One region of the Planococcus sp. APC 3906 genome, then DNA from elsewhere that is predicted to be linked to it. Evidence: predicted binding sites of a transcription regulator. Region 1 holds the regulator's gene; the other holds the start of a gene.
The links. The regulator LexA, encoded in region 1, represses DNA repair genes until DNA is damaged. The targets are predictions, from matches to a motif close to CGAACATATGTTCG.
Positions count from the first base shown of each region.

Region 1 (10,382 bases):
TATGCCAGGCTATGAAGACGATGTCATCATGGCAGCCGGTACGTTCGTACAAGGGTCAAGCATTGAATTGACCGCTGATGGCCCAATCAGGCCGCCTTACACCGCTTTTGTACAAGGCGGGCTTACTTACGAGCATGTGAAAATAGCTGTCTTGAACTCAATTGAAACCTTAAAGAAATCCAATCTGATTTAACATAAATTTCCGCACATAACCGTGCGGAAATTTTTTATGTTAGAAAACCTAACATTCGTTTGACAAGTTATCTGACATCCTTTACACTAAAGGAGCAGTAATTAGTGAAATGGGTGAAAAACATGACACACCGGGTTCGCAGGACGATGCCGCTTCTTCCTATCAGTATAGTAATGCAGCTGACGGAATTGACAGCGCGCCAAATCCGTTACTACGAAGAGCACGAGTTGATCAGCCCAGCGCGATCGGAAGGGAACAAGCGGATGTTTTCATTAAACGACGTGGACACTCTTCTGGAAATCAAGGATTTTCTGGACCAAGGCATTAATATCGCGGGCATCAAAAAGATTTATGCCCTGCGGTCACAACCTACTATTGAGAAGACAGCGCCACAGACAATCACGGACGCCGAGCTGCGGAAGATATTGAGGGATGAAATGCTGAACTCAAAATCATTCGACAGAGGCGGCATCAGGCAAGGGGATTTATCCCGTTTCTTCAAATGAACCGGGTTACATAAACAATCATAGGAGAGTGAAGCGAACATGAGCAAGTATACTAAAGATGACATTAAACGTTTGGTGCAAGAACAAGAAGTGAACTTTATCCGTCTGCAATTCACAGACATCTTGGGTATCATTAAGAACGTTGAAATCCCTACATCCCAATTGGATAAGGCTTTAGACAACAAAATGATGTTCGACGGTTCTTCTATTGATGGATTTGTACGAATCGAAGAATCAGATATGTACCTATTCCCTGATCTTGACACATGGGTCGTTTTCCCTTGGATCACAGGCAAAGGTAAAGTTGCACGTTTAATCTGCGATATCTACCGTGCAGACGGAACACCGTTTGATGGAGATCCACGCAATAACTTGAAGCGTGTACTGAAAGAAATGGAAGAGCTTGGCTTTACACATTTCAATCTTGGGCCTGAGCCGGAATTCTTCTTGTTCAAATTAGACGAGCGCGGCGAACCATCTTTGGAATTGAACGACAATGGCGGTTATTTTGACTTGGCGCCGATGGACCTTGGCGAAAACTGCCGCCGCGACATCGTGCTTGAGCTGGAGGAAATGGGCTTTGAAATCGAAGCATCCCACCACGAAGTAGCACCTGGCCAACACGAAATCGACTTTAAATACGCGGATGCTGTCAAAGCATGCGACGATATCCAAACATTTAAATTAGTGGTTAAAACCATTGCACGCAAACACGGCCTGCACGCAACATTCATGCCGAAGCCATTGTTCGGCGTCAACGGATCAGGGATGCACATGAACGTTTCCCTATTCAAAGGCAACGAAAATGCTTTCTTGGATGAAGACGGCGAATTGAAGTTGAGCGAAACAGCTTACCAATTCCTTGCAGGAATTCTTGAGCACGCTGAAGGGTTCACAGCTATTACGAACCCGACAGTCAACTCTTACAAACGCCTTGTACCTGGCTACGAAGCACCTTGCTACGTTGCATGGTCTGGACAAAACCGCAGCCCGTTGATCCGCATCCCGGCATCACGCGGATTGTCGACACGCGTAGAAGTACGTTCTGTTGACCCTGCTGCAAATCCTTACTTGGCAATGGCTGTATTATTGGCTGCTGGCCTTGACGGCATCAAGAAGAAAATGACGCCGCCTAAAGCTGTAGACCGCAATATCTACGCAATGAACAGAAAAGAGCGCGAAGCTGTCGGCATCCAAGATCTTCCGCCAACATTGTACGCAGCTCTGCAAGAGTTCCAAAGCAACGAAGTGATGACAAAAGCACTTGGATCACACATCACAAACAACTTTGTAGAAGCGAAAGAAATCGAGTGGGATATGTTCCGCATTGCGGTTCACCCATGGGAGCGCGAGCAATACCTGAAAATGTATTAAGCAAAATGAAACCGCCAGCGCAAATTGCGCTGGCGGTTTTTTAATAATTATGCAATTCTTTCTGCAGGTGATGTAGCCAAAACTTTTTGGATTAGATCTGCTTCAATTTCTGTGTTTCTTGCGCGCAAACGCCCGCCGATAAAGAAAACATCAATCAATGCCCATATTCCAAAACCGCCTAATGTTAATGTCATCGCAATTCCTACACCGATGTCTCCCAAATAATATCTGTGTGCACCGATCGGCGCCAAGAAGAACCAGAGAAGATAGGCTGCCGCCGTGCTCTTTTTCTTGTCCTCATATTCACCATTCAATAACGTCAATTGCTGTGCATTTAAATTCTGTTTTGCTAAAAGATTATCCATCTTTTCTCTCACTCCCCTTATAATTTGATTTTACTAATTTTTTAGCATTTGTAAAGCTAATTAACTAATTAAAATACATAAAATGTATTTTTATTTTTAAAATTTTTTCCGGAATTATTATTATGAAGCGTTTAGCGCAATGGGCACCGGGGTATTATTTAATAGAATTCATAAATAGGATTAATAACCCGTACTGAATTTTCTTAGTGCTTAAGAAGATTTTGTGGGGGGTGATTAATTTGACAAAAATTCAAGGGGTAAAAGATCTGCTGAAGTATTTAGAATCAGCAGGGTGCCCGATGACTGAAGAGCAGATTAATGAAGGCATTGCAAAAAGGCAGATTCCACATAGCCAGTCCTACGCCAATACAATCTTTTTTGACTTGAGGCATATCGATTGGTGGATTTCGGAACAGCAAAAGCAAGAAAGCAAAAATTGAATACGATCTTCGGAAAACCGGTACCCCGGATTCGGCTCCCCAAGAGTCCGTATCCGGGGTTTTCCCTATTTTTTTATGCGATTGAATTCAAAAAAAGAATGCACAACACACCCCTTTCATGGTGTATGATAGACAGAAGCGAAAATAATCTGATTTTAAGGAGGCCCTATGCATGAAAACTTTTCAAGTGGAATTTTATTTTGACCAAGGCAATACTATTGTCCTGACATCATATGCAGAAGATAAGGAATCAGCATTGCGGAATATTCCTACCCATGGCACGTTTGAAATTACTGACCAGGACAACGATCGCCTATACCGTATCACCATCACTCAAGTAAAATACATCATGGTCTATGAATTATAAGGCCTGAAGCATCGCGTTTTATCGGATGCTTTTTTTATGCAGAAAATTAATGGCAGGGAGCTGGCTATGGATGGAATACAGAGGTTCAAGTGTTTACGATGAAAAAGATTTTTTGAATCGTTATTTAAAGCGGCGCAACCGCAAAGAAAGTCCAAACAACGCGATTGAAGAACCGATAATTTGGAAGCTGGCTGGCGACGTCAAAGGCAAAGAAATTTTGGATCTGGGCTGCGGAGACGGCTCATTCGGCCAAAAGCTGCTTGCGGCAGGGGCGGCATCGTATACAGGGATTGAAGGCTCTACAGAGATGGCGCAATTGGCTACCAAAGCCACAGCGTCTCTGGGAGGGGAAATCGAAACAGCAGACCTTGAGCTGTTTAAAGCAAACGGTGCGCAATACGATTTGATCGTCTCCCGTTTTGTCATCCATTACCTGTCAGATATCGAGCGCTTGTTTGAAGAAGTCCACCGCTCGCTGCTGCCGGGCGGGAAATTCGTTTTCACTGTACAGCACCCGGTTACCACAGCAGCATTTACCAGCAAAGACCAAGGGGAGCTTAGAGGCGATTGGCTGGTGGATGATTATTTCAAGGAAGGCAAACGCCAAGAACCTTGGATAGGAAAGACGGTCGTCAAGCATCACCGGACAATTGAAACCTATTTCACAGCGCTTGCGAATGCAGCGCTTACTGTAACGGCACTCAAAGAGGGCCATCCTGTGCGGGCCAATTTTGATTCCGATGCTGAGTTTGAACGGCGGGAACGCATTCCGCTGATGCTGATTTTGGCTGGCCAAAAAAAATAATGGCAATTAAAAAAGCGCTGAGAGAAATTTCTCTCGGCGCTTTTATGCTTGTGTATGTGATTAATGTAATTGGCGGTATACGCCGACCACTTTTCCAAGGATGGAGACCTGGTCTACGATGATTGGATCCATCGATGAGTTTTCAGGCTGCAGGCGGAAATAATTGTCTTCTTTGAAAAATCGTTTGACTGTCGCTTCGTCATCAGCGGTCATCGCCACAACGATGTCGCCGTTGTTAGCGGTTTGCTGTTGTTTAACTACGACATAGTCACCATTCAGGATGCCAGCTTCAATCATACTTTCTCCCATGATTTCAAGCATGAAAATATGGTCGTCTTCTGTTCCGTAGGTTTGTGGGAGCGGGAAATATTCTTCCACATTTTCAATCGCAGTGATCGGAACGCCAGCAGTTACTTTACCGACGAGCGGTACATGAAGGACAGGGCTTTTCTCGATCAGTGAATCGTCTGTGCTGATAATTTCGATTGCTCTCGGTTTTGTCGGGTCGCGGCGGATCAAGCCTTTGCTTTCAAGGCGGGCAAGATGGCCATGGACAGTCGAGCTTGATGCCAAGCCAACTGCTTCTCCGATTTCACGTACGGATGGCGGATAGCCCTTAGCCCGGACTTCATCTTTTATGAATGTCAAAATATCTTCTTGGCGCTTCGATACTTTTTTCAACAGTTTCACCTCTTTTTAGTAGTTCAGCATGTTTTCTACCAATAGTATACCAACTTGGGATATGAAATGCAAACATAGGTTCGAATTTATTTGTTGACAAAAACACTTGTTCGCATTAAAGTAAGAACATACATTCCGAACACACATTCTTAGGAGGCGGTTCTTATGACATTCATCCAAAAAAATTCTTACCTGACAGTACTATTTCTTCTGATCCTATCTTTTTCATTTTATTCGGTGTTCACCCATAATGCGCAGGAAGGCCAAATGAGCCTGGTGCAAGTTGAACAAGGCGATACTTTATGGACACTTGCGGAATCTTTCAGCGGCAATACTCCCCATCAGGAGTGGATTGAAGAAATCATGAAGGAGAACGGCTTAAGCACTCCGAAGATCATAGCCGGACAATCGATCAAAATCCCCAGCGAACAACTGAAATTCGCCCCAGACGAAACCACCAAACTGGCGGGTGATGCAGAATGAAGAAATCTGCATTAATTTATTGCCGCGTCAGCACCACGAAAGACACACAGGAAAGTTCACTTGCACGGCAGGAAGAAGAATTATTGAAATTCGCATTTGCACAAGGATACATGGTTTCAGACATCTTTACAGATCAGCACAGCGGCTACGAAATGGACCGGGAAGGGCTTCTGGAGATGCTCAACGTCATTAAAACCGATAAAGTTTCAGCGGTATTCATCCAGGATGAAACCCGCCTTGGCCGTGGCCATGCACGAATCGCGCTGCTTCATGTCATGAAAAAATATGGCGTGGAGGTTTTTACATTGACCGATCAAGGACCCATCGCATTGAACGATATGGATGACATGGTATTGGAGATTTTAGCGGTTGTTGAAGAGTACCAGCGCAAAATACATAATGCCAAGATCAAACGCGGCATGAAACGCGCTGTTGAAAATGGCTACAAGCCTGAACGCAATCTTAAAGGCCGGGGCAACCCTGATGGCCGCGAGCGCTTAGACCTGCCGATCGACCAGATTGTCAGCCTGAAACAGAATGGGCTGACGTTCCATGAAATTGCGGTAACGCTGCAAGGCTTCGGCTATCAGGCAAGCAAAGCAACCGTCCACAGACGCTACAGGGAATTCCTTGAGATGAAAGAAGGCTAATATATTGCAGAAATCCCGCTTCTTTTGTACGATATGGTAGAAGAAAGGCGGGATTCTATTGTTATCACCAGATAAAATAAAACGCATTAACGAATTATCACGAAAATCCAAGACCGCGGGCTTGTCCATTGAAGAGGCAAAAGAACAATCTGCATTGCGCCAGGAATACTTGTCGACTTTCCGCCAAACGATGCGCGGCACAATTGAAAACGTAAAAGTGATTGATCCGGAAGGCAACGATGTTACGCCGGAGAAAGTCAAAAATATTCGGGAGAATAAGTATTTAAATTAATACTTATTCTTTTTTTGTTGTGCCTAGACTTCAGCGCTCGGCTATTGCGCATTTCTAGTTGTATTCTTGCCTATTGTTGACTACACTAGAATAGGATTAAAATTGTTAATGAGAGGATGTTTTTATGTCAAACCATGCAGATCAACTTGCGGTAACTACTATACGTACACTTTCCATCGATGCGATTGAGAAAGCGAACTCAGGGCATCCGGGATTGCCAATGGGAGCAGCTCCTATGGCTTATACATTATGGACTAAACACATGAACCACAACCCGAAAAATCCGAACTGGTTCAACCGTGACCGTTTCGTACTGTCAGCGGGGCATGGTTCAATGCTTTTATACAGCTTGCTGCATTTGAGCGGCTACGGGCTTGAATTGGACGAGATCAAAAACTTCCGCCAATGGGATTCGAAAACACCGGGACATCCGGAATATCACCACACAGTTGGCGTAGAAGCGACAACTGGACCACTTGGCCAAGGAATCGGCATGGCAGTGGGCATGGCTATGGCAGAGCGCCATTTGTCAGCTACATATAATAAAGACAATATGGATGTCATCGATCACCATACCTTCTCTCTTTGCGGAGACGGAGATTTGATGGAAGGTGTCGCAGGCGAAGCGATTTCACTTGCTGGGCATTTGAAGTTGAACAAATTGGTCGTTTTATACGATAGCAATGATATTTCCCTTGACGGCGATCTTGGCATGAGTTTCTCTGAAAACATCCAAAAGCGCTTTGAATCATATGGCTGGAACTACCTGCGCGTAGACGACGGCAACAAGCTGGACGATTTGTCTGAAAAAATTGCGCAAGCGAAACAATCAACGGACAAACCGACATTGATCGAAGTAAAAACAGTCATCGGCTACGGCGCGCCAAACAAATCCGGTAAAGCGGATGCTCACGGAGCACCACTGGGTGAAGCTGAAATGAAACTTGTTAAAGAATATTACAAGTGGACTTTTGACGAAGATTTTTATGTTCCAGAAGAAGTTTATGAAACATTCAATAAAGCGACTGAAGAGCTTGGCGGCAACGCTGAAAAAGCTTGGAACGAATTGTTCGCTAAATACGAAGCGGCACATCCGGAATTGGCTCAGCAGCTGCAAAAAGCGATCAAAGGCGAATTGCCAGAGAACTTCGATGCAGATTTCCCTGTCTACGAAGCTGGTAAAAAACAAGCGACTCGTGCTTCTTCAGGCGACATGGTCAATGCCATTGCAAAAGCCGTGCCATCGTTCTTCGGAGGAAGTGCCGATTTGGCTGGTTCGAACAAAACGACCATCAAAGGCGGCGGCGACTTTGATGCGGAAAATCCAACTGGACGCAACATCTGGTTCGGTGTCCGAGAATTCGCAATGGGAACTGCCCTTAACGGTATGGCTCTCCACGGCGGACTTAACGTCTTCGGGGGAACGTTCTTCGTGTTCAGCGATTATGTGCGCCCAGCAATCCGCCTTGCGGCATTAATGGGATTACCGGTCACATACGTCTTTACACACGACAGTGTCGCAGTAGGCGAAGATGGCCCGACTCACGAGCCAGTCGAACATTTGGCTTCACTACGCGCTATGCCAAACTTGAGCGTTGTGCGCCCGGCTGATGCCAACGAAACCAAAGCAGCATGGAAGCTTGCTGTCACTGCGAAAGGCCACCCGACGCTATTGGTGCTTTCACGCCAAGACTTGCCGGTCCTTGAACACAGCGGCGAATTGGCTGACAGCGGTGTGGAAAAAGGGGCTTACGTTGTATCGCCTGCTGAAAACCCACAAGCGCTCCTGCTTGCAACCGGTTCTGAAGTCAGCCTCGCAGTTTCTGCCCAAAAGCAGTTGGCTGAAGAAGGCATTTCTGTATCCGTTGTTTCCATGCCATCATGGGACCGTTTCGAGAAACAGGAAAAAGCATACAAACAGTCTGTCATCCCGACAACTGTCAAAAAGCGCCTGGCTATCGAAATGGGAACTTCATTCGGCTGGGAACGCTACACAGGCGACGAAGGCGACATTCTATCAATCGACCGTTTCGGTGCAAGCGCACCTGGCGACCGCATCATGAAAGAATTCGGCTTCACTCCTGAAAACGTAGTAGCAAAAGTCAAAGCTCTATTAGGCTAATAAATGTGAATAGCAAAAGACGGAAACAGAACTTGTTTCCGTCTTTTTTAATTTAAAGTATTTATAGCTTTTCATTGCGCTTCAACGCACTTTCATGTCTCGAAGCTAGCGAAGCGATGCAGAGACAGGCGGACGCGTTCCGCGGTCCTGGCTTCAGTCTCCGCCTTCCGCTTCATTCAAAGATATTTTTTTATAACAAGTTATTTCTTTTACTGAAGAAAACAAAAGATTTACTTTCTGCAGTTTCTTTCGTGTTCTCCAGATATGAAGCAAAACAGCGGAGAAAACCGTACTGCTCCTGCAGTGCTGCGCACTTCGTCGCAAAGACATGGCCTCGCTAGCTTCGGCCAATGTCTTGCCTGCGGGAAAGCGAGACAGCCGAGACCCCGCAGGGAGCGAAGCGACTGAGGAGGCTTGGCGCTCGCCCGCGGCAAGCGTAGCTGTTTTGCGGAATATCGGATTAAAGCTAGATAAATTATATATTACACTTCTCGAATAAAATTCAAACATTTATTAGAATCTGTTTCTGCCTAATATTATTTCGTGTCTATAGTCACATCCGGAAATATATAGTATAATCCATTGTGGTGCACTACTTATTTATGCAACACGAAGGGGGTAACAAGAATGGCTACATGGATTTGGATCGTAATCGTTATCGTCGCTTTAATCGCGGGTGTTGCGCTTGGCTTTTTCATCGCACGTCAATACATGATGAAATATTTGAAAGACAATCCACCGATTAACGAAGATATGCTGCGTATCATGATGATGCAAATGGGACAAAAACCGTCTCAGAAAAAAATCAATCAAATGATGCAACAAATGAATAAAGCATCAACTAAACCACCAACTAAAAAATAAGAAGCGCTCCCTGAGTGCTTTTTTCATGACATTAGGTAAATACATCAAAAAACGCCAGCCCTTTAAGGGTTGGCGTTTTTCGTTATACTTTTTCTTCTATAGCCGGTTCAAGCAATGCGTGCTCCCGCAAAAACTGGGCGACGGTTTCTTCGTACTCTTTCGGATGCAGGTTGAAGGATTGTGCATGCGCCCCTTCTTCGAACAGCTTCAGCATTTTCCGGCCCGGCTTCAAATCATGCATTTCCATCGTCATCTGCGGGAGTACGAAGTCATCCGGCAGGCTGTGGATGAATAAAACCGGGTTCATGATTTTTTTAACCGCTTCCCGCGGTGTCACGGTACTGATCAGGTAGCCGTCGCGCAGCCTCATGAAAAACGAGGCGAGTTTCAATGCCAGCGGCGTACGGAGGCGGGTAGTGGTGCGCATGACGTGCAGCACTTGTTCCGAAATGTCGGAATAGGCGCAGTCCGATACGTAAAAATCGGCATCGTCCTGCATGCCGGCATAAAGCAGCGTTGTCGCGGCACCCATCGATTCGCCGTGGATGCCGAAGGTGAGCCCCGGCCCTACGTGGAGCTTCAATGCTTCAACGACCGCTTTCAGGTCGAATTTTTCATAATGGCCAAAACTGGTTGTTTTGCCGCCGGAATCGCCGTGGCGCCGGTGGTCGTAGACGACCGAGTTAAAGCCGAGTTTCTCGAACATGCGGGCATATTTGAATGAGTTGACTTTCGATTCGGTGACGCCGTGGCAAATGACGGCGTAGCGTTTTGTGGCATGGGGTTCCAGGAAGATGGCTTTAACTTGGTAGCCATTTTGGGACTCAATCCACTGTTCGCCTTTTGGCACATTGGCGTACCACACTTCATCGTAGCGTTTGGCAGAGGTTTCACGCTCCAGTATCAAGTCTTCATCTTTTTTCTTTACATACATCAACCTGTTGCTTGCGGCGATGCCAAAAGCGGCTGTCGCCAAAGTAAATGCGCTTGAGACAACTGCGGAAACTTGAAGGATGCGTCTTCTCATTGCCAAAACCCCCTATTTTTTATTTTTGTAGAGGCGGTACATGCCGGTATCCACCGGATTTGAAACATGGGGCTCGATTTTGGCAACTGCTTTACATAAAAGATCCAAGTTGATGCCGGTGTCGATGCCCATGCGGTGAAGCATATTGACGATGTCTTCGGTTGCGGCATTGCCTGTCGCACCTGGTGCAAATGGGCAGCCCCCAAGTCCGCC
Region 1 covers NZ_JASDCW010000004.1:130,800-141,181, forward strand. The annotation lists gene QMA09_RS04130 (methionine gamma-lyase family protein) at 1-193, shown strand, start outside; gene QMA09_RS04135 (MerR family transcriptional regulator) at 316-699, shown strand; gene glnA (type I glutamate--ammonia ligase) at 739-2,073, shown strand; gene QMA09_RS04145 (TM2 domain-containing protein) at 2,121-2,438, opposite strand; gene QMA09_RS04150 (hypothetical protein) at 2,678-2,878, shown strand; gene QMA09_RS04155 (hypothetical protein) at 3,051-3,245, shown strand; gene QMA09_RS04160 (class I SAM-dependent methyltransferase) at 3,316-4,050, shown strand; gene lexA (transcriptional repressor LexA) at 4,111-4,731, opposite strand; gene yneA (cell division suppressor protein YneA) at 4,897-5,214, shown strand; gene QMA09_RS04175 (YneB family resolvase-like protein) at 5,211-5,864, shown strand; gene QMA09_RS04180 (DUF896 domain-containing protein) at 5,923-6,156, shown strand; gene tkt (transketolase) at 6,281-8,278, shown strand; gene QMA09_RS04190 (YneF family protein) at 8,906-9,142, shown strand; gene QMA09_RS04195 (alpha/beta hydrolase) at 9,225-10,169, opposite strand; gene QMA09_RS04200 (hydroxymethylglutaryl-CoA lyase) at 10,182-10,382, opposite strand, start outside.

Region 2 (10,382 bases), on a different contig from region 1:
CAAGCCGCCGATTGCGTAGCCTGGGAAATCAAGCGATACAAGGTCTTGCGCACTTTGGCGGCGCAAGTCTTCGAATTCGCCGCCTTGGATGATGCCGAACAAACCTTGATCTTCTTTGCGGGCATGCGCCGCGATGCATCGTTCTGCCCAGCGGGATGTGCGGTCGACGCTTGATTTCATGTATTCATGCGTCGCCGGATATGGCGGGCATTCGTCAAACGCCATCATGATGTCAGAGCCCAAATCGTTCTGGATTTCCATCGCCTTTTCCGGGCTCAGGAATAATTTGTCGCCGTTCATGTGGTTGCGGAAATGGACGCCTTCTTCTTTGATGTTTCGGAATTCGCTCAATGAAAACACTTGGAACCCGCCGGAATCCGTTAGAATCGGACGGTCCCAGTTCATGAATTTGTGCAGGCCGCCTGCTTCTTTGATAACGTCATTGCCCGGGCGCAGCCATAGGTGATACGTGTTGCTGAGGATGATGCCCGCATTCATCGCTTTCAATTCTTCCGGCGACATCGTCTTGACCGTTGCCTGCGTGCCGACCGGCATGAAAGCCGGTGTTTCGAACGAACCGTGCGGCGTGTGTACGATTCCAAGGCGCGCACCTGTCTGTTTGCATGTTTTTATGTGTTCGTACCATACTGCTTGTGTCATTGTTGTGTCTCCTTTTTCGCTGGTTCAATGAACATTGCGTCTCCGAAACTGAAGAAACGGTAGCGTTCTTGGACTGCTTCTTGATAGGCGTTCAAAATGGCGTCACGGTTCGACAATGCGCTGACGAGCATGACCAAAGTCGATTTCGGCAAATGGAAATTGGTGATCAAGCCGTCAATCGCTTTAAATTCATAGCCCGGGAAAATGAATATATCCGTCCAGCCGCTGTCTTCCTGCAATTCGCCGCCGAATTTATTGGCCACGGACTCAAGCGTGCGCGTCGATGTTGTGCCGACTGAAATGACGCGTCCACCGCTTTTTTTCGTGTTGTTGATCAGGTCCGCAGTTTCTTGGGTGATGCGGTAGAATTCCGCGTGCATTTCGTGGTCTTCGATCGAATCGACCGACACGGGACGAAATGTGCCGAGCCCGACATGCAGCGTGATGAAGGCGATGTTGACGCCTTTCGCACGGATCTCGTCCAATAGCGCATCGGTGAAATGAAGGCCGGCAGTCGGTGCCGCGGCACTTCCCCGCTCTTTCGCAAAGACGGTTTGGTAGCGGCCCTGGTCTTCCAGCTTTTCACGGATATACGGCGGCAATGGCATTTCGCCCAATTGCTCCAAAATCTCGTAGAAAATGCCGTCGTAGACCATTTTGAAATGGCGGCCGCCGTGGTCCAAAAGCCCGACGCATTCCGCTTTCAGAAGACCTTCGCCAAAGGATATTACGGTCCCGATTTTCACTTTTTTAGCCGGCTTGACGAGTGTTTCCCAAACGTCTTCGCCGATTTCTTTCAGCAGCAGCAATTCGATGTTCGCACCTGTGTCTTCTTTGACGCCCATCATGCGCGCCGGCAGCACGCGGGTATCGTTCAGCACAAGCGTATCGCCGGCATGGAGATGCTCAACGATGTCGCGGAAATGGCGGTGCGTGACATCGCCTGTTTTTTTATCCATGACCAAAAGCCGGCTCGACGTACGGTCAAGCAACGGCGTCTGGGCAATCAATTCTTCTGGCAGTTCAAAATCAAAATCATTTACGTTCATTTTTTAAAACTTCCTTTATTTAGATTCAGGCATTTCCATCTGAAAATGCTCATAAGCCATTGCAGTGACAACGCGCCCTCTTGGCGTGCGCTGGATAAAGCCGATTTGCAGCAGATACGGTTCGTAGACATCTTCAATCGTCGTCGACTCTTCCCCGATGCTTGCCGCAATCGTATCAAGGCCGACCGGACCGCCGCGGAAACGGGTGATCATGCCGACCAGCAATTTATGGTCGATGTGGTCGAGGCCGAGCGGATCGACTTGCAGCATTTCGAGCGCCTGGCTCGCGATGTCTTCCGTGATCGTGCCGTTGCCGCGAACTTGCGCAAAATCACGCACGCGCTTCAGCAGCCGGTTGGCGATACGCGGCGTCCCCCGGGAGCGCCTTGCGATTTCCACCGCGGCGTTCGGCGCAATGTCCGCTTCAAAGAGCTTTGAGCTGCGCTCGACGATATCTGTCAGCGATTCCGTGTCGTAATAATCCAAGCGTGCATGCACGCCGAAACGGTCTCGCAACGGCGCAGACAAGGCGCCTGCGCGCGTCGTCGCACCGATCAGCGTGAACGGCGGCAAGTCGAGCCGCACTGAACGCGCGGTCGGCCCTTTGCCGACCACGATATCGAGGCAGAAATCTTCCATCGCCGGATACAGCACTTCTTCGATTGAGCGGTTCAAACGATGGATTTCATCGATGAACAGCACGTCACCCGGTTCCAATGACGACACGATGGCCGCCAAATCGCCCGGGCGTTCGATTGCCGGTCCGCTGGTCATTTTCACGCCGACTTCCATTTCATTGGCGATGACCGCAGCGAGCGTCGTCTTCCCGAGTCCAGGAGGCCCGTACAACAAGACGTGGTCCAGGCTTTCCTGGCGCATTTTTGCCGCTTCGATGAAAATCTCGAGGTTGTGCTTCACTTTATGCTGGCCGATATACTGCGACAGAAATTTCGGGCGCAGCGACTGTTCAAAGCGTTCGTCAAATTCCGATATTTCGCTGCCGATTACACGTTCTTCCATGCCGTTCGCCTCCTTTTCATCAAGATTGTTTCAATAATAATTGAAGAGCTTTCTTCATATAGCCTTCGGTGTTTAAGCCCAGATCTTTCAGCTGCGGCTTCACTTTCGTGATTTCACGCTCTGAATAGCCGAGTGCACCAAGTGCCAGCATCGCTTCTTCCAGTTCGATATCGCCTTCCGCCAACAAGCCGGGCGATTCGTTCGTCAAGAACGGCGCATCGAAAAACTCCGCCAGCTTGCCTTTCAAATCGAGGATCATTTGGCGTGCCGTTTTTTTGCCGACGCCCGGGAATTTCACCAAATACGACTCATCTTCCCTTTCGATCGCTTCGATGACGTGCTGCGGTTCACCGCTTGCCAATATCGCAAGCGCTCCCTTCGGCCCGATGCCAGACACCGAAATGAGTTTCCGGAACAATTCACGCTGCTCCAGCGTCGTAAAGCCGAATAGCAGATGCGCATCTTCCCGCACGTGATGGTACAGGAAAACCTGCAGCTCTTCTGTGCCAAATGAATAAGGGTTCGGTGCAAATATCTGCCAGCCGATGCCCTGTTGTTCAACTACCAGATATTCGGGAGTCACGCGTGTGACTATCCCTTTTATGTAATCGTACATAGACGTTCTCTCCCCTATTTTAACCTATTGATTATAGCATATTTGTTCGCCTTTTACGAAATAAACCCGTTAGGAAATTGTCCGTGGTAAAATGGATTTATCCTATCCGGAAAGCTGAGGTTGTATCATGAAAAAACTTTACGGAGAACAGCGCCGCCAGATTTTATTGGAAAAACTGAAAACCGCCGATGCGCCTTTGACCGGCGGCGAACTTGCCGCTTTCGCCAACGTCTCGCGGCAAGTCATCGTCAGCGATATGACGCTTTTGAAAGCACGCAGCGAGCCGATCATCGCGACGAGTTCCGGCTATCTCTTCCTCGCTGGCAGCGGCTCTCAGTCCGTGAGCCGGCAAATTGCGTGCCGCCACCTGCCGAGCGACACGGAAGATGAACTGAAAATTCTTGTGCGCGCCGGCGCCACCGTGAAAGACGTGTCGGTCGAGCACCCCGTCTACGGCGAATTGACAGCCGGCATCCACGTCTCCGACGAAGCCAGCGTTGAAGCGTTCATGAAGCGCGTGCGCGACACCGGCGCGAGCTACTTGCTCGAGTTGACCGACGGCACTCACCTCCACACCATCACCGCAGCAAATGAAAGCATATTGGACGCAGCAGTTGCCGCCATGCGCGAGCACGGCTACCTGCTCGAAGACACTGAATAGATGAAACGCGGAATCCTCTTAGGGTTCCGCGTTTTTTATTGGGCAGTGTTATGTTACTTGCAGCAAATCGAGTTTACTTGCAGAATACTGGTTTTATTTGCAGAATATCGGATTTGTTTGCAGAATAACTAGTTTGTTTGCAGAATACCGCACTTTCTTTGCAAAATATCGAATCCCCTTGCAGCAAACATAAAAAAACCCACAGCCAACACGGCTGCGGGGTCTTGTTCAGGAATTCTTATACATATAATACGAGCCGAGCGTTTTGACTTCGCAGCCGATTGCCGAAAGTTCTTCGAGCGCGCCGCGCATCATGGTCGAGCCTTCTTCTGCCAGCACGTCGACGATGAAGAAATAATTGCCGAGGCCGGTTTTCAGCGGGCGCGACTCAATTTTGCTTAAATTGAGCTGGCGCCACGCGAAGACGGACAAGATTTGATGGAGCACGCCGGAACGGTCGTCTGTCGGCGGCGAGATCATCAAGGTCGTTTTGATCTCGTTTTCATGCCCCGCGATTTCCAATTTGTGATTCGTTTTCGACAACACGAAAAAGCGCGTGTGGTTGAAATGGAAATCATGGATATCGCGGTGCAGAATCTTCAAGCCGTATTTATGGGCCGCGAATTCATTGCCAATTGCTGCAATCGGGCGCTCTGGAAGCTCCGACACCATTTTGGCCGCCGCTGATGTCGAGCTGTATTGCTCGAGCGGCGTGTTCCGGTACGTATAGAACAGGAATTTATGGCTTTGGGCGAGCGCTTGCGGGTGAGAGTAGATCGCTTCGAACGATTCGGCTTCCGCATTTTCCGGATGCACCAGAAAATGCTGGCCGATCGGCGAAAGGACTTCCGCTGCCACATACAATTGCGCTTCATGGAATAAATAATCGACCGTCAACGATACAGATCCTTCAAGTGCATTTTCAAGCGGCACGACCGCGTAATCGACGCGGCCTTCCGCCACTGCTTCGATGCATTCAGGAATCGTGGCAAACGGCACTAGCGTGCTTTCCGGGAACACCCGGACAGCCGCCAGATGGGTGAATGAGGCTTCTGGCCCCAAATACGAAATGCGGTCCTTCAAGTTTTCTCCAGCCATTCAACCACTCCTAAGTTAAGATGATCCGCTTGATACGACATCAGCCGACTCGACAAAATCGAGTTTTTTCAGCTGCTGCAAAAACGCATCCAATTCCAGTTCCATCGCCGTCACATCGAGCGACAGCGTAACGTTCGCGCGCCCTTGGATCGGAATGGTCTGGTGGATGGTCAAAATATTGCAGCCGGCTTCAGCAACCGACTGCAGCAAAGTGGCAAGCGTTCCGGAGCGGTCTTCCAGCTGCAAAAACACCGTCAGGATCCGCTCTTTCACTATCGAATGGAATGGAAATACCGCATCCCGATATTTATAAAATGCACTGCGTGAAAGCCCGGCGTGATTGACTGCGTCCAAAATCGACATGCGGTCGCGCTGCAGCAGGCGCTTTACTTCAAGCGTCTTTTGCATCGCTTCGGTCAACACGTCTTCACGCACCAAATAATACCGTTGTTCGGATACATCCTTCATTCAATAAACCTCCCAAAAATCTCTCAATCAGTCCATGAATTCAAATTCGAATTCAAGCAGGCGGACCGTGTCGCCATTTTCAGCGCCGCGTTCACGCAACGCATCATCAATGCCCATTCCGCGCATTTGGCGGGAGAAGCGGCGAATTGAATCTTCGCGCGAGAAATCGGTCATCTTGAACATACGCTCGATGGCGTAGCCTGACAAGACGAATGCTCCGTCGGATTCACGAGTGATCGTAAAGCCATCGGATTCTTTCTCATGCTTGTAAAGAACCGTGCTTTCCGATTCGTCGACTTCTTCGTCGATCAACGGGAATTCAGGCGTCACTTCGATCAGGTCCGCAATCGCGAACAGAAGATTCGACAAGCCTTGGCGGCTCAACGCGGAAACCGGGAAAATTTGTGCATCTTCCGGCATTTTTTCGCGGAATTTCTTCAAGTTTTCTTCAGCATCCGGCATATCCATTTTGTTCGCCACGATCAATTCAGGGCGTTCAGTCAAACGCATATTGTATTGTTTCAGTTCTTCTGTGATCGTCATGTAATCATCATACGGGTCGCGGCCTTCTAGGGCGGACATATCGATGACGTGGATGATGACGCGCGTGCGCTCGATGTGGCGCAGGAATTGATGGCCGAGGCCGACTCCTTGGTGCGCGCCTTCAATCAATCCTGGCAAATCGGCCATAACGAAACTGCGTTGGTCTTCTGTTTCGACCATTCCGAGGTTCGGCACGATTGTTGTGAAATGATATTCAGCGATTTTTGGCTTCGCTGCAGAAACGACAGACAATAACGTCGATTTCCCGACACTCGGGAATCCGACAAGTCCGGCATCCGCCAACACTTTCAATTCCAGGATGACGTTGCGCTCAAAGCCCGGTTCGCCTTTTTCCGATAGTTCCGGAGCCGGATTCTGCGGTGTCGCAAAACGCGAATTTCCACGTCCGCCGCGCCCACCGCGCGTGATGATGGCTGTTTGGCCTTGTTCAACCAAATCGGCGATCGTTTCACCCGTATCGGCGTCTTTAACAACTGTGCCCGGCGGAACTTGGATAATCGTATCCTGTGCTTTCGCGCCGTGCTGGTTTTTGCTCATTCCGTGCGTACCGCGGTCCGCTTTGAAAATCCGTTTGTAGCGGAAATCCATAAGCGTGCGCAAGCCTTCATCGACCATGAAGACGATGTTTCCGCCTTTACCGCCATCGCCGCCCGCAGGACCGCCATTTGGTACATATTTTTCGCGGCGGAACGCTACCATACCGTCCCCGCCGTCGCCACCTCTAACATAAACTTTTACGTGATCGACAAACATATTATCCCTCCATCTGTGGGCGGACGGCCACTTCCATGCCGTCGCTGCCACACTTTATTACTGCTGTGTCTAGTGAACTTTCCGGCAACTGCAGACCCTGCCAGTCACCGTTCAATGAAATCTTCATCGCAAGCGAATCGTTTTCATTCCAAATATTTATTGTACAAACATATTCGATGAACGGATCCATTTGAGGCCGGACCGTTTCAGCGAATTTTTCCAGCATTCCGGCAAATGCCCCGTCCAAGCTCGCAATGCCGGCCTCAGCCGTGCATTCGGTGTGGATCGCCAATTCCGGATAGCGCCATTTTGACAAGAGCAGCCATTCTTCCGTTATCGGCATACCCAATCCCGCGAGCCGGCTCATGTGCACAGCCGCTTCGGCATGAGAGCGAATCATCGCTTTGGCCTTTTCCGGTTGCCCGAGGTCCAGGTACATGCCAATCAATTGCAACTCATTCAGAAAATCATGCCGCGCATGCCGAAGCGATTGTACCACTGATTTTGTCACGTCCATAAGTCACTTCCTATTTCAGCTTCTTTTATCAGTATACCAATTTTGCAGCGCAATTTCCCGGATTTTAGCTGGCTTCTGCCTCTATTCAAAATAAAAAGGACTGCCAAAGCAGCCCTTTTCGTTTTTATTAAGCTTCTTGTGCAACTGGGTATACGCTCACTTTTTTCTTGTCGCGTCCGTAACGTTCGAAACGTACGATTCCGTCGATTTTTGAAAATAGTGTGTCGTCTCCGCCGCGTCCAACGTTCTCACCTGGATAAATTTTTGTACCGCGTTGACGGTATAAAATTGAACCACCAGTAACTAGTTGTCCGTCTGCACGTTTAGCGCCAAGGCGTTTTGATTCTGAGTCACGTCCGTTTCTCGTTGAACCTACACCTTTTTTGGATGCGAAAAACTGAAGATCTAATCTTAACATTCTGTCCCACCTCCTAAGCTGTGAAGGTTATTTTAATATATTGCCCATAATCGTGTTCAATCGTTTTTAAAGAAACAATCATTCCACGCACCAGCAATTGTACCTGCTCGTCCGTTTTTTCATCCAGTCCTGCCGGAAAAACGACTTTCAAGAAGCCGCTGCTGCTTTGCTTGATGTCAGGTTCGATTCCCGTCAGCTCCATTATGGCATTCACCGCTCCAAAAGAGACAGCAGATGCGCCAGCGCAGACGAGGTCTTGCCCGTGTTCGGCAAAGTCGGCATGCCCGGACATTTCAAATGATGAAATCCGGTTTGATGTTTCAGTTACGTTTACTCGTATCATGTCTTACAGGTTGATCGCGTCGACAGTCAATTTCGTGTATGGCTGACGGTGACCTTGTTTTTTACGGTAGTTCTTTTTAGCTTTGTATTTGAAGACTGTGATCTTTTTGCCTTTTCCGCTTTTCACGACTTTAGCAGTAACAGTAGCTCCTTCAACAAAAGGAACACCGAACTTAGATTCATCTCCACCTACAAATAGAACTTTGTCAAATGTGATCACGTCACCAGCTTCTCCAGTTAATTTCTCAACGTAGATTTCTTGGCCCGCTTCAACTTTGATTTGTTTTCCACCAGTTTCAATAATTGCGTACATATCCTTGCACCTCCTCTTAGACTAAGACTCGCCTATTCAGGTGATCCGCATTGCAGCCGATTCTTCAATACCTGATTCGAGCGGTTGTAGCACAGGTGCGCTACAAACATAACATTAAAATAATACCACGGCAGACAACTCGAGTCAACTTAAATTCAAAAGCTTTTCTTTTTCGTCTGGAGGTGCGAAACTTCCCATTTGAGGTGCGTTCACCGGCCGCCGAGGTGCGTTCACTTATAAATCGCACCGAAATACTCCATTAATAGCTCCCGGCGCGGCACAATCCAGCGCTTTCCGCGCTTATCTCCTTGCAGCGCCGATTTTTCCAGCAATCTGTACAATAAATACTTGTCTTCCACGCCGAGCAGCCGATAAGCGAATTGCGTCGCCAATTCTTCGCCGAACAATACCGCATATTCCTGCAGCGCCACTTCATGCGCATCTATAAACACCCCATCGCAGCCTGCGCAATGCCATTTCCGGTTTTTCCTTCCCAGCGAACGGCTCCGGCAGTCCGGGCACGTAACCCCGAGGCGCAGCGATTCGGCCGTGAGCCCGTATTGCGCCATCACATTTCCGCGGAAGACCCTTTTCGGCAGCGCCCCTAGTTTCCGTGACAGCTCTTCTACGTCGAAGAGCTTGCCACCCTTATCCAGACCTTCTAGGTAGAACGGCAAGTAATGGAGCGCGACGACCGGATACGCCGCCGGCTTCTCGACGACGCGCGCGGACCGGCTAGCGAGAACGATCACGCCTTCCACCGGAACCTCGAGAAACTTCCTGATCGCTTTGACTGCGCGGTGCAGCTGCGATTCAGGATTGCGCATGCCCTCCAGGCGGCCGTCGACCATCCGGTGGAATTGAAAATTTTCCGCGTCAAAGAAAAATTCGCCCCGCATATTCTTCACTTCCAGCACGCAGACAAAAGCTGCATGGACCACCAGCACGTCAATTTGCGCAAATCCTCCTTGATAAGTAACGTGAACGTCCACCAATAAAACCGGCGCTTCGTCCAACTCCAATTCCCTTTTCAAAAGTTCTACGGTGCGCGACTCGCCTCCTGCACCTGCGAGCAAATTCTTCAAGTCAGCAGCGAGCGGCTGCCACGCGGCATGGTTTTTCGGCAGCCTTTCAGCCAAAATCAGTTGGGCCAGCAATCGATCGTCCAATCAGCACCTCCTTGGATTCTAAAAAACCTCCGCATCGCTGCGGAGGTCGTTGGTACATTGTTATTTTGCGAAGATCGCTTTGATTTTCGAGAAGACGCCTTGGCTCTTCTTGTCCATCGTCATCAACGGCACTGATTCACCGAGGATGCGGCGGGCAATGTTGCGGTAGCCGAGCGCGGCCGGGTTGTCCGGGTTCATGACTACAGGCTCTCCGCGGTTCGAACTCGTGATGACGCTCTCGTCGTCTGCAACGATGCCTAAAAGGTCAATCGACAAATGCGTCGTGATTTCATTGACATCAAGCGCTTCACCGGCATTCATCAAATGCTGGCGGATGCGGTTGATGATCAATTTCGGCGGTTCGATGTTTTCTTCCATTTCAAGCAAACCGATGATGCGGTCGGCGTCGCGCACCGCTGAAATTTCAGGGGTCGTCACGACAATCGCCTTGTCCGCACCAGCAACGGCGTTTTTATAGCCTTGCTCGATGCCTGCCGGGCAGTCGATGATGACAAAATCATAATCTTTCTTGAGTTCCGTCACCAATTCGCGCATTTGTTCCGGGTTGACGTCGTTCTTGTCAGCTGTTTGGGCAGCCGGCAATAAATACAGCATGTCGTCAAAACGCTTGTCTTTGACGAGCGCCTGGTGCACTTTGCAGCGTCCTTCCAAAACATCGATCAAATCGTAAATGATGCGATTTTCAAGGCCCAGGATGACGTCGAGATTGCGAA
Region 2 covers NZ_JASDCW010000003.1:114,262-124,643, reverse strand. The annotation lists gene tgt (tRNA guanosine(34) transglycosylase Tgt) at 1-660, opposite strand, end outside; gene queA (tRNA preQ1(34) S-adenosylmethionine ribosyltransferase-isomerase QueA) at 657-1,709, opposite strand; gene ruvB (Holliday junction branch migration DNA helicase RuvB) at 1,725-2,729, opposite strand; gene ruvA (Holliday junction branch migration protein RuvA) at 2,749-3,345, opposite strand; gene QMA09_RS03275 (transcription repressor NadR) at 3,473-4,006, shown strand; gene pheA (prephenate dehydratase) at 4,235-5,104, opposite strand; gene QMA09_RS03265 (ACT domain-containing protein) at 5,120-5,572, opposite strand; gene obgE (GTPase ObgE) at 5,600-6,889, opposite strand; gene QMA09_RS03255 (Spo0B domain-containing protein) at 6,891-7,406, opposite strand; gene rpmA (50S ribosomal protein L27) at 7,534-7,824, opposite strand; gene QMA09_RS03245 (ribosomal-processing cysteine protease Prp) at 7,838-8,167, opposite strand; gene rplU (50S ribosomal protein L21) at 8,171-8,479, opposite strand; ribosomal protein L21 leader region at 8,494-8,575, opposite strand; gene QMA09_RS03235 (nuclease-related domain-containing protein) at 8,710-9,648, opposite strand; gene minD (septum site-determining protein MinD) at 9,709-10,382, opposite strand, start outside.
Region 2: the regulator LexA is predicted to act here: its motif matches at 3,381-3,394, upstream of ruvA (Holliday junction branch migration protein RuvA).